DNA from 3 places in the Streptacidiphilus sp. MAP12-20 genome. Region 1 is predicted to be linked to each of the others. Evidence: predicted binding sites of a transcription regulator. Region 1 holds the regulator's gene; each other region holds the start of a gene.
The links. The regulator HrcA, encoded in region 1, represses chaperone genes, less so after heat shock. The targets are predictions, from matches to a motif close to TTNGCACTCNGNNNNNCNGAGTGCNAA.
Positions count from the first base shown of each region.

Region 2: a site for HrcA is predicted at 1,390-1,416, ahead of ABIA32_RS05870 (FmdB family zinc ribbon protein). Genes of this name have one in related genera too.
Region 3: a site for HrcA is predicted at 1,952-1,978, ahead of groL (chaperonin GroEL). Genes of this name have one in related genera too.

Region 1 covers NZ_JBGCCK010000005.1:73,067-77,341, reverse strand. The annotation lists gene ABIA32_RS08250 (DUF3097 domain-containing protein) at 1-103, opposite strand, end outside; gene ABIA32_RS08245 (hypothetical protein) at 145-726, opposite strand; gene htpX (zinc metalloprotease HtpX) at 787-1,707, opposite strand; gene hrcA (heat-inducible transcriptional repressor HrcA) at 1,955-2,986, shown strand; gene dnaJ (molecular chaperone DnaJ) at 3,080-4,222, shown strand; gene ABIA32_RS08225 (16S rRNA (uracil(1498)-N(3))-methyltransferase) at 4,263-4,275, shown strand, end outside.
Region 2 covers NZ_JBGCCK010000003.1:314,700-318,974, forward strand. The annotation lists gene ABIA32_RS05865 (S-methyl-5'-thioadenosine phosphorylase) at 178-1,032, opposite strand; gene ABIA32_RS05870 (FmdB family zinc ribbon protein) at 1,061-1,378, opposite strand; gene ABIA32_RS05875 (potassium/proton antiporter) at 1,510-3,009, opposite strand; gene ABIA32_RS05880 (penicillin acylase family protein) at 3,256-4,275, shown strand, end outside.
Region 3 covers NZ_JBGCCK010000003.1:190,037-194,311, forward strand. The annotation lists gene thrC (threonine synthase) at 1-951, shown strand, start outside; gene ABIA32_RS05300 (MoaD/ThiS family protein) at 948-1,226, shown strand; gene ABIA32_RS05305 (cold-shock protein) at 1,602-1,805, shown strand; gene groL (chaperonin GroEL) at 2,132-3,754, shown strand; gene ABIA32_RS05315 (hypothetical protein) at 3,855-4,211, shown strand; gene ABIA32_RS05320 (DUF4031 domain-containing protein) at 4,208-4,275, shown strand, end outside.

The DNA of each region.
Region 1 (4,275 bases):
CCTCGACCACCAGGTCCCGCTCGGCCGGCAGTTCCGGCACGGGAGACTGACGCTTCCACGGGGGCGTCAGATCGGTCAGGCCACGGGCGTCGTATCGGCTCACCGACCGATCATTACAGAACTCGGGCCGCAGAGCGCCGACCGCTACAGCCCCGGTGCGCCCCAGACCGGGAACCAGCGGGTGAGGTCCTGCTCGAGCCGCAGGTCGTTGCCGAGCATCGCCTTGATCTGCAACTCCAGCGGGTTGTCCCGCTTCTCGCCCACCAGCGGCGCGAACGGGTAGAAGGAGCCCCGCTTGTAGAGGTAGACCAGGGCGAGGCGGCGTCCCTGCACGTCGGAGAAGTTGACCAGCGAGCAGAGCAGCTGCGGGCCGAAGCCCTGGGACTCCAGTGCGGAGTTGACTGCGTGGACGTCGTTGACCAGCGAGACGATGTCGTCCGGGTCCTGGCGGGAGGTGAGCCAGGTGTAGCCGTAGGCGTCACGCGGGGTCAGTTCGACCGGCTGGCCGCCGCGCGCGGTGTCGGCGTCCAGGAGGGCCTGGACGTCCTGCTGGACCTGGGCGAAGGCGTTGCCCTCGGCCGCGGCGAAGCAGACCGAGCCGACGCCGGTGGGCTTGAAGCCCGCGGCCGCCTCCAGGGTGATGGCGGCCGAGGGAAGGCCGAAGAGCTGGTCCAGATCGGGCTTGACCGGCTTGGTCCGGCCGAGCAGGGCGTCCAGGAAACCCATCGCGGTATGTGTCCTCTCAGGCGCGCGAAGCGCTTGTCACGTGCGGCCGCGCGGAGCGCTTCAGTTGCGGCCGAGCTCGGCGGAGATCTTGCCCAGCTGCTCCAGCCGCTGCTGGAGCGAGGGGTGGGTGGAGAAGGCGCTGCTCGCCACCTCGCGCGCCGACAGGGCCGGGGCGAAGTAGAAGGCGTTGAACGGCTGCGACTGGCGCAGGTCCTGCGTCGGGATCGCGCCGATGTCGCCGGTCACCTTGGTCAGCGCCGAGGCCAGGGCGGAAGGCTTGCCGGTGAGCAGCGCGGCCGAGCGGTCGGCCGAGAGCTCGCGGTAGCGCGAGAGAAGGCGGGTCAGCAGGAAGCTGATCCCGTAGACCACAGCGCTGACAGCGATGACCGCGATCAGCGCGACGTTGCCGTTGTCGCCGTCCCGGTCGTCGCGGCTGTTGAAGCCGCCGAACAGGCCGAACTGGAGGCCGACGCGAGTGAGGATGCCGGCCAGGACGCCGAGGAAGCCGGCGATGGTCATCACGGCGACGTCCTTGTGCGCGACGTGGGAGAGCTCGTGGGCGAGCACGCCCTCCAGCTCCTCCGGCTCCAGGCGGCGCAGCAGCCCGGTCGTCACACAGACGATGGCGTTCTTCTCGTTGCGGCCGGTCGCGAACGCGTTGGGCATGTCACTCTGCGCGACAGCGACCTTCGGCTTCGGCATGTCCGCGAGAGCGCACAGGCGGTCGATGGCGCCGTGCAGTTCCGGGTATTCCTCGGGTGTGACCTCGCGGGCGCCCATGCTGAAGGCGGCGATCTTGTCGCTGAACCAGAACTGGGCGATGAAAAGCCCGCCCGCGATGATGGCGACCAGCGGCCACGCCCCGCGCAGCACCACCAGCAGCACGCCGACGAAGACCACGAAGAGCAGGCCGATCATGAACATCGTGATCAGCATGCGGGTGGTCAGCCCGCGGTCCGGTGCGAAACGAGTCCTGGACATGGTGTCCCTCCTGGGCGGTGAACTGCGGACGCCATTCTGCCGTGTCGCCCTCGCTATGTGGTACGTCTGACGAGGTCCAGTCGTTCCGGTCGCGGACCCTGGCGCTTTACACTGGCACACGACGAAAGCTGGCACTCGTAAGTCAAGAGTGCCAGGGCAGGTGTAGTGACGGGATCAAGGCGCCGACCGCGCCCCTCCCAGCACTGGACGACCGGCTGCTGGACCCGACGACTGGAGGTGCGTACCCGTGCGTGAGGAGCGTCGGCTCGACGACCGCAAGCTCGCGGTGCTGCGCGCCATCGTGCAGGACTACGTCGGCACCGAGGAGCCGGTCGGCTCCAAGGCGCTGGTCGAGCGCCACAATCTCGGTGTCTCCTCGGCTACCGTCCGTAACGACATGGCCATCCTCGAGGAGGAGGGCTACATCCACCAGCCGCACACCAGTGCCGGCCGGGTGCCCACGGACAAGGGCTACCGCCTCTTCGTCGACCGACTGACCGAGGTCAAGCCGCTCTCGACGGCGGAGCGCCGGGCGATCACCAACTTTCTCGACCACGCCCTGGACCTGGACGACGTCGTCGCCCGCACGGTCCGGCTGCTCGCGCAGCTGACCAGACAGGTGGCGGTGGTCCAGTACCCCTCGCTCACCCGTTCCACCGTCCGGCACGTCGAGCTCGTCGCGCTGACGCCGACCCGGGTGATGCTGGTGCTGATCACCGACACCGGACGGGTCGAGCAGCGGCTGGTCGACTGCCCGAGCCAGGTCGGCGAGGCGATGCTGGCCGACCTGCGGAGCAGGCTCAACGCGCGCGCGGCCGGTCGCCGCTTCGCCGAGGTCCCGACGCTGCTGCAGGACCTGCCGGAGAGCTTCGCCCACCAGGACCGGGCGGCGGTCACGACCGTGCTGTCCACCCTCTTCGAGGCCCTGGTCGAGCAGACCGAGGAGCGCGTCGTCCTCGGCGGCACCGCCAACCTGACCCGGTTCCCGCACGACTTCCCGCTCACCATCGCGCCGGTCCTTGAGGCGCTGGAAGAGCAGGTGGTTCTGCTTCGGCTGCTGGGTGAGACCGGAGATCCAGGGGTGATGGTCAGGATCGGTCACGAGAACGCCTATGAGGGCCTGAATTCCACCTCGGTCGTCTCGGTGGGCTACGGTTCGGGCGATGAGACCGTCGCCAAACTCGGGGTGGTCGGGCCGACGAGGATGGACTACCCGGGAACCATGGGGGCCGTCCGAGCGGTTGCACGGTACGTCGGTCAGATCCTGGCCGCGTCCTAGTCCTACCTGGTCCTGGACGATGTTGGTCCTGGACAACGAAGACGACGACACGACACGGCACGAGCCTCACACGGAGACTAGCGGAGCATTTTGGTGGCCACGGACTACTACGCGGTACTCGGCGTCCGACGGGACGCGAGTCAGGACGAGATCAAGAAGGCTTTCCGCCGGTTGGCGCGTGAGCTGCATCCTGACGTCAACCCGGACCCGAAGACCCAGGAGCGGTTCAAGGAGATCAACGCCGCCTACGAGGTGCTCTCGGACCCGAACAAGCGCCAGGTCTACGACCTCGGCGGCGACCCGCTCTCCGCGACCGGCGGCGCGGGCGGGGCGGGCGGCTTCGGCACCGGTGCGGGCTTCGGCTTCAGCGACATCATGGACGCGTTCTTCGGCGCGGCCGGCGGCCAGCGCGGCCCGCGTTCGCGGACCCGGCGCGGCCAGGACGCCATGATCCGGATCGACATCGATCTGAAGGAAGCGGCCTTCGGCGCCACCAAGGACATCCAGGTGGACACCGCCGTCGTCTGCACCACCTGCAACGGCGAGGGCGCGGCCCCCGGCACCTCGGCGCAGACCTGTGACATGTGTCGCGGCCGCGGCGAGGTCTCCCAGGTGACCCGCTCCTTCCTGGGCCAGGTCATGACCTCGCGTCCCTGCCCGCAGTGCCAGGGCTTCGGCACGGTCGTGCCGACCCCGTGTCCCGAGTGCGCCGGCGACGGCCGGGTGCGCTCGCGGCGGACGCTGACGGTCAAGATCCCGCCGGGCGTGGACAACGGCACCCGGATCCAGCTGGCCGGCGAGGGCGAGGTCGGCCCCGGCGGCGGCCCGGCCGGTGACCTGTACGTCGAGATCTCCGAGATCGCGCACGACACCTTCCAGCGGCGCGGCGACGACCTTCACTGCACGGTGACGCTGCCGATGACGGCGGCGTCGCTGGGCACGAAGGTCCCGTTGGAGACCCTGGACGGGGTGGCCGAGATCGACATCCGGCCCGGCACCCAGTCCGGCCAGTCCATCCCGCTGCACGGCCGGGGCATCACGCACCTGCGCGGCGGCGGGCGCGGCGACCTGATAGTGCATGTCGAGGTCCTGACGCCGAGCAAGCTCGACGCGGAGCAGGAGGATCTGCTGCGCAGGCTCGCCAAGCTGCGCGGGGAGGAGCGCCCGTCCGGCCAGTTCGCGCCGGGGCAGCAGGGTCTCTTCTCGCGCCTCAAGGACGCCTTCAACGGCCGCTGACGCGGCGACGCCCGATCCTCCGCACAGAACAGAGCAGCACGTGACCGCCCCCG
Region 2 (4,275 bases), on a different contig from region 1:
GGCGGGGCGTCGGCGGTGATTCGCCGTGGCCCAACCCTGCTCCCACGTCACGACGCGATCCAGCGGCGTCCCCACAACCTGTGGAAAACCCGGCCCTGTGGAAAACCTCGCCACCCGATCGGGTGAGGGGCCGCACCGAGAGAAGGTCCCAGGCCCCTGCTTGCGCCGGGGTGGCTCCTACTCCGACTCCAGGCCGGTCTCCAGGCCGTCCAGCGCGTGTGCGCAGATGCAGTCCCGGTCCTCGGTGGTCGGCAGCGCCGCCACCGTCTGGGCCAGCACGCCGCGCAGCCGGTCGATGTTGCGGCCGAACTCGGCCAGCACCTCCGCGTGGGTCACGCCCTGGCCCGTCTCCACGCCCGCGTCCAGGTCGGTGACCAGCGTCAGCGAGGTGTAGCAGAGGGCCAGCTCGCGGGCGAGCACGGCCTCCGGGTGGCCCGTCATGCCCACCACCGACCAGCCCTGCGAGCTGTACCAGCGCGACTCGGCGCGGGTGGAGAAGCGCGGGCCCTCGATCACCACGAGCGTGCCGCCGTCCACTGGCGGCCAGCCTGCCTCGTGCGCACCCTTCACCGCGACCGACCGCCCGCGCGGGCAGTAGGGGTCGGCGGCGGAGACATGGACGACCTCGGGGACGCGGCCGTCGGCACGTGTCAGACCGTCGTAGTAAGTCTGGATGCGTCCGGAGGTGCGGTCCACGAACTGGTCGGGGACGAGGAGCGTGCCGGGGCCGAACTGGGGGCGCAGCCCGCCCGTCGCGCAGGGGCCGAGCACCTGGCGGACGCCGAGCGCGCGCAGGGCCCACAGGTTGGCCCGGTAGTTGATCGCGTGCGGGGGGATCCGGTGCGCCCTCCCGTGCCGCGGCAGAAACGCCACGCGGCGCCCCGCGAACTCGCCCACGAGGAGCGAGTCGCTGGGAGCGCCGTACGGGGTGTCGACGACGACCTCGTCCAGGTCGTCCACGAGCGCGTAGAGCCCCGTGCCGCCGATGATGCCGATCTCGGCCCTGCCCGCTGCAGCTGACTGGTCTGTCATGCGCCGCAGCGTAGCCGCGCGGGTCGGCTCAGGCGGCGGAACCGGCCGAGCCGGACGAGGAGGAACTGGAAGAACTCGACGAAGACGTCGAGGAGGACGTCGACGAAGAGGAGCCGGACGACGCGGCCGGAGCGCTCGCCGACGAGGACGAGACGCTGCTGCTGGACGACGAGCGGCTGTCCGTCCGGTAGAAGCCGGATCCCTTGAAGACCACGCCCACCGCGGAGAAGATCTTGCGCAGCTTGCCGCCGCACTCGGGGCACTCGGTCAGCGCGGCGTCGCTGAACTTCTGCACGGCTTCGAGGCCGCTGCCGCACTGGGTGCACTGGTACTGGTACGTCGGCACTGGTTTTCCTCCTGGCACTCTAAGGCTATGAGTGCTAACGATCCTCAATGATGCGGTATTCCGGGTCGATAAGTCCACTGATCGTGATGTGAGCCTCAGTACCCAGGCAGCGCTCGCCCCCACGTTCCGGCTCAGTACTCGCCGCGGGTGCCGCTGAGCCAGCCCGCCAGCTTGCCGCCCCGGTCGACCGCGCGCAAGCGGCGTTCGGTCCGGTCGCGCACCGCATCGGTGGTGACCACGAGCAGGTCGTCCGCGTGCCGCAGCACCGTTGCCGGGCCCGGCACGAAGCTCGTCCCCTCGCGGACGACCAGGGTCACCGCCGCGCCCTTGGGCAGGCGCAGCTCGCTCACCTCGACGCCGGCGAGGCGTGACTCCGGGCCGATCGAGACCGAGAGCAGGTGCCCGTGCAGCCGCTCCAGCGGAGCGGACTCGACCTCCAGGTCGTCGGCGTGCGCGGAGTCCGAGATCCGCAGGCGCTTCGCGACCCAGGGCAGGGTCGGGCCCTGGATCAAGGTGAAGACGACGACGAGCAGGAAGACCGTGTTGAAGAGCTGGTCCGCGCCCGGCACGGCGTGCACCACCGGGATGGTGGCCAGCACGATCGGCACGGCGCCGCGCAGGCCGGCCCAGCTCAGCAGCGCCTGCTCGCGCCAGCGCACCCGGAACGGCGTCAGGGTCAGCAGCACCGAGGCTGGGCGGGCGACCAGCACCAGCACCAGCCCGACGACCAGCGCCGGCACCACCGAGTCCGCCATCGTGTGCGGGTTCACCAGCAGGCCGAGCATGACGAACATGCTGATCTGCGCGATCCAGGCCAGGCCCTCGGCGAAGCCGCGGGTCGCCGGGCCGTGCGGCAACCGCGCGTTGCCCAGCACCAGCGCGCAGATGTAGACGGCCAGAAAGCCGGAGCCGTGCAGCAGCGCGCCGCCCGCGTAGGCGAGCAGCGTCAGTGCGACGACGGCGATCGGGTAGAGGCCGGAGGAGGGGAGCGCGACGTGGCGCAGCGTCAGCGCGCCGAGCCGGCCGACGGCCACACCCACCGCGAGCCCGATCGCCAGCTCCACCACCACCGTCCCGGCCAGCACCCACCAGGAGCTGATCGGCCCCGAGGTCGCGAAGGCGACGACCAGGATGACCACGGGCGCGTCGTTGAAGCCGGACTCCGCCTCCAGCAGCCCGCTCAGCCGCGCCGGCAGGGGCACGCGGCGCAGCACGGAGAAGACCGCCGCCGCGTCCGTGGACGAGACGATCGCGCCGAGCAGCAGGGCGATCCGCCAGCTCACCCCCGTCAGCAGGTGCGCGCCGACGGCCACGACACCGACGCTGATCGCGGTGCCGAAGGTGGCCAGCACCGCGGCGGCCGGGACGGAGGGTCTGATGTCGTGCCAGCGGGTGCCGAGACCGCCCTCCGCGAGGATCACCACCAGCGCGGCATAGCCGAGCACCTGCGTGAGCATGGCGTTGTCGAAGGTGATGCCGGCGATGCCGTCATGCCCGAGCAGCACCCCGATGCCCAGGTACAACAGCAGGCTGGGGAGCCCGCTGCGGGAGGAGAGCCGGACCGCCGCGACGGCCACCAGCAACACCAGGGAGAACAGCAGGAGGAGCAGGTCGAGCCGGTGGACGGACACGCAGGGGCACCTCGCACAGCAGAATCGTTGCTTCCACTTCTCTGGGGCAAGATTTTACCGTTGTGGCGGGTGCGCACTCGCGTTCGTCCACAGGCTGGGCACGCTGCACCGGTGACCCCTGGTCATCGGCCGGGCACCGACGACGCCTCGGCCGCGCGCAACCGCTTCCGCTTCGGGTGTTAGCGTCAGCACCGCCGCTTAGCGCGGTACGTCGCGGTACAGTCACTGCCCCTCACAAGGACCCTGATGCCCCGCTCCAAGAAGTTCCGTCGTCTGCGCCTGCTGGTGGTGCTGGTCGTGCTGCTGCTGGTGGCCGGCGTCGCCCTCGGCGGCTGGTACGGCGTGCGCCAGGCGCACGCCTCCTACCCGCAGACCACCGGCAGCATCCACCTGCAGGGCCTCTCCGGCCCGGTCGACGTGATCCGGGACGACAAGGGCATCCCGCAGGTCTACGCCGCCAGCGCCGAGGACCTGTTCATGGCCCAGGGCTATGTGCAGGCGCAGGACCGCTTCTGGCAGATGGACGTGGACCGGCACATCACCTCCGGCACGCTCGCCTCGATGTTCGGCTCGGGGCAGGTGCAGACCGACGCCTTCATCCGCACCATGAACTGGCACGGCGTGGCGCAGGACGAGTGGGACCACCAGCTCTCGCCCGCGACGAAGAAGTACCTGCAGGCCTACAGCGACGGCGTCAACGCCTGGCTGAAGGAGCACCCGGGCGGCGCCGGCGCCTCGCTGGAGTACGCGCTGCTCGGCGCGGCCTACGGCGGCTACAAGCCCGCCGAGTGGACGCCGGTCGACTCGGTCTCCTGGCTCAAGGCGATGGCCTGGGACCTGAGCGGCAACATGCAGCAGGAGGTCGACCGCTCGCTGCTCGCCGGGACCTTCACCACCGACCAGATCGCGCAGCTGTACCCGGAGTACCCGTATGCGAAGAACGGGACGATCCTGGCGAAGACCGGCACTGTCGGCAAGGACGGCAAGTACGTGCCGGCCGACGGCCTGAAGGCCCCGACCGGTGCGACCCCTGGCGGGTCCGGGACTTCTTCTGGGACTTCCGGTGCGTCCGGCGCGGCCGGTTCCGGCACCGGGTCCACGACGAACCCCGCCTCCTACCAGACGGCCGGTGGTCGACCCGCCGCGCAGGGCGCCCAGCAGGCCGCGCAGGCCCTGGCGGCCAACCTCTCCGTGCTGCCGACCATGCTCGGCCGCCCCGGCGCGGCCGGTATCGGCTCCAACTCCTGGGTCGTCGACGGCAAGCAC
Region 3 (4,275 bases), on a different contig from region 1:
CTCTACGTCAAGGACGACTCCGGCAACCCGACCCACTCCTTCAAGGACCGGGTCGTGGCCATCGCCGTCGAGGCCGCCCGCACCTTCGGCTTCACCACGCTGTCCTGCTCCTCCACCGGCAACCTGGCCGGCGCGGTCACCGCCGCCGCCGCCCGCACCGGGCTGCGCGCCTGCGTCTTCATCCCGCACGACCTGGAGGCCGGAAAGGTCGTCATGGCCGCGATCTACGGCGGCGACGTCGTCGGCATCGACGGCAACTACGACGACGTGAACCGCTTCTGCTCCGAGCTGATCGGAGACCCGGCCGGTGAGGGCTGGGGCTTCGTCAACGTCAACCTGCGCCCCTACTACGGCGAGGGCTCCAAGACGCTGGCCTACGAGATCTGCGAGCAATTCGGCTGGCGGATCCCGGACCAGCTGGTGATCCCGATCGCCTCCGGCTCGCAGCTGACGAAGATCGACAAGGGCCTCAAGGAGCTGATCGCCCTCGGCCTCGTCGAGGACAAGCCCTACAAGATCTTCGGCGCCCAGGCCGAGGGCTGCTCCCCCGTGTCCGCCGCCTTCAAGGCCGGCCACGACGTGGTCCGCCCGCAGAAGCCGGACACCATCGCCAAGTCGCTGGCCATCGGCAATCCCGCCGACGGCATCTACGTGCTCGACATCGTCCGCCGCACCGGCGGTGCGGTCGAGGACGTCAACGACGAGCAGGTTGTCGACGCGATCGGCCTGCTGGCGCGCACCGAGGGCATCTTCGCCGAGACCGCCGGTGGCGTCACCGTCGGCGTGCTGCGCAAGCTGATCGAGAACGGCGTGCTGGACCCGGCCGCCGAGACCGTCGTGCTCAACACCGGCGACGGCCTGAAGACCCTGGAGGCCGTGGCGGACGCCGCCCGCCCGACCGCCGTCATCCGCCCCACCCTTGACTCGTTCCGAGAGGCAGGCCTCGCATGAGCGTCAACGTCCGCATCCCCACCATCCTGCGCACCTACACCGGCGGCAACGCCGAGGTGAAGGCCGAGGGCGCGACCCTCGCCGAGGTGATCAAGGACCTGGAGGCCAACCACGCGGGCATCTCCGCCCGGCTGCTGGACGACAACGGCAAGCTGCGCCGCTTCGTGAACGTCTACGTCAACGAGGACGACGTGCGCTTCGCCGACGGTCTGGAGACGGCGACGCCGGAAGGTGCGGGCGTCTCGATCATCCCCGCGGTGGCCGGCGGCTGCTGACGATTGCTGCTGACAGCTGTGCAGAGTCGGTGCACCCCTGACAGGGGTGCACCGACTCTGTCATTTCCTGATGTTTAAGAGGAGTAGAGTGCTCCTGTCCCGTCCGTCGAGACGGTTGGCTGATTCTTTTTCCTGCGGCAATATGCCGGACCCGTCCCTTATGTCCGGCCCGAATTGCTCGCCTTTGCGGTTGATTACCGTTTATGTCTCTTAACTTCTCCTGAGAATTCCCCGGCTTATGCTCTGTTGCTCAGGGCATCGGAGTGGATACATTCAGCGTCGATCGGGGGCGTGGCGTCTGCATCCCGCAGCGTTCCGACCGGTCCGGTCCGCGGTGTGCGGACCGTGAAAGGGCCAGTAATAGGGGAGTTTGGAATGGCTCAGGGCACCGTCAAGTGGTTCAACGCGGAGAAGGGGTACGGCTTCATCGCGGTCGACGGTGGTGCGGACGTGTTCGTCCACTACAGCGCGATCCAGATGGACGGGTACCGGTCGCTCGAAGAGGGCCAGCGGGTTGAGTTCGAGATCTCGCAGGGCCAGAAGGGCCCGCAGGCGGACATGGTCCGCGTGACCGCGTAACGCACCCCACTGCAGCCGGCGACCGCTGACTGATTCAGGACCCGCAGAGCTCGTTCCAGCTCATCTCAGCGAAACGATGCATCCACGCAGGTCTTCAGGAGGACCCCTGTCTCACTCGAGACGGGGGTCCTCCGTTGCGTCCGCTGCTTGCACTCAGGGGGGTCGAGTGCTAATCATTGGCGTTAGCACTCTGAGGTAGAGAGTGACAACGGGCCGGGTCGGTGAGGCTCCGGGCGCGGCGGGAAGGAACCGCCGAAGGTCGGTGCCGTCCGTCGCGGGCGCCAGCGCGGTCCGAAGCAGCCAGTCTGTCCAGGAGGACCGCTTCCATGGCCAAGATCATTGCGTTCGACGAAGAGGCCCGTCGTGGCCTCGAGCGCGGTATGAACCAGCTCGCCGACGCCGTCAAGGTCACGCTTGGCCCCAAGGGCCGCAACGTCGTTCTGGAGAAGAAGTGGGGCGCCCCCACGATCACCAACGACGGTGTCTCCATCGCCAAGGAGATCGAGCTCGAGGACCCCTACGAGAAGATCGGCGCCGAGCTCGTCAAGGAGGTCGCCAAGAAGACCGACGACGTCGCGGGTGACGGCACCACCACCGCCACCGTGCTGGCCCAGGCGCTCGTCCGCGAGGGTCTGCGCAACGTCGCCGCCGGCGCCAACCCGATGGCCCTCAAGCGCGGCATCGAGAAGGCCGTCGAGGCCGTCTCCGCCCAGCTGCTCGAGCAGGCCAAGGACGTGGAGACCAAGGAGCAGATCGCTTCCACCGCCTCCATCTCCGCCGCTGACACCCAGATCGGCGAGCTCATCGCCGAGGCGATGGACAAGGTCGGCAAGGAAGGCGTCATCACCGTCGAGGAGTCCCAGACCTTCGGTCTGGAGCTGGAGCTCACCGAGGGTATGCGCTTCGACAAGGGCTTCATCTCGGCGTACTTCGCCACCGACCTGGAGCGTATGGAGACCTCGTTCGAGGACCCCTACATCCTGATCGCCAACTCCAAGATCGGCGGCATCAAGGACCTGCTGCCGCTGCTGGAGAAGGTCATGCAGTCCGGCAAGCCGCTGCTGATCATCGCCGAGGACGTCGAGGGCGAGGCGCTCTCCACCCTCGTGGTCAACAAGATCCGTGGCACCTTCAAGTCCGTCGCCGTCAAGGCCCCGGGCTTCGGTGACCGTCGCAAGGCCATGCTGGGCGACATCGCCATCCTCACCGGTGGCCAGGTCATCTCCGAGGAGGTCGGCCTCAAGCTGGAGAACGCCGGTCTGGAGCTCCTGGGCCGCGCCCGCAAGGTCGTCGTCACCAAGGACGAGACCACCATCGTGGACGGCGCCGGCGAGAGCGACCAGGTCGCGGGCCGCGTGGCGCAGATCCGTGCCGAGATCGAGAACAGCGACTCGGACTACGACCGCGAGAAGCTGCAGGAGCGCCTGGCCAAGCTGGCCGGTGGCGTCGCTGTCATCAAGGCGGGCGCGGCCACCGAGGTCGAGCTCAAGGAGCGCAAGCACCGCATCGAGGATGCCGTTCGCAACGCGAAGGCGGCCGTCGAGGAGGGCATCGTCGCCGGTGGCGGCGTGGCCCTGCTGCAGGCCGGTGTCGCGTTCGAGAAGCTCGAGCTCGAGGGTGACGAGGCGACCGGAGCCAACATCGTGCGCGTCGCGCTCGAGGCCCCGATCAAGCAGATCGCGACCAACGCCGGCCTCGAGGGCGGCGTCGTGGTGGAGAAGGTTCGCAACCTCCCCGCCGGTCACGGCCTGAACGCCGCGACCAACGAGTACGTCGACCTCATCGCCGCGGGCATCATCGACCCGGCGAAGGTGACGCGCTCCGCGCTGCAGAACGCGGCCTCCATCGCCGCGCTCTTCCTCACCACCGAGGCCGTCATCGCCGACAAGCCCGAGAAGGCCGGCGCCCCGGCCGGTGGCGGCATGCCCGGCGGCGACATGGACTTCTGATCCGTCTGACGGATCGGAGCGTCTGAAGCTCGTTCGGAAGGCGGCTCACCCCGAGAGGGGTGGGCCGCCTTCCGGCGTTGGAGGAGAGGACACTGGTGGGATGGAAAGTGCACTGGAGACCGCCCTGCACGGCGCGCGGAGCGCGCTGCTGAAGGATCTGTCGGTGCGGGACGTGGCGGACGCCGCGGTCGTCTCGCTGCTGGAGGACGCGATCGTGCAACGGCGGTGGTGGGTCGAGCAGTGGCCGGACGGGGTCGACTACGTGCTGGGGCTGGTCGCCCAGGACGTGCAGGACGGGCTGCTGGAGGGCTGGGGTCGGTGGCCGCTGTGTCCGCTCTGCTCGTCGGACGGCGACCCGCACGCGCTGAGCGTCGAGCCGGAGCTGGGCCCCGACCCGCACTGGGTCTGCGGCAAGGAGGGTGTCGTCGTCGCGGCGGTGGGGGAGCTGACCCCGTGATCCTGATCGACCCCCCGAGCTGGCCCGGCCACGGCCGGCTCTGGTCACACCTGGTCTCGGACGA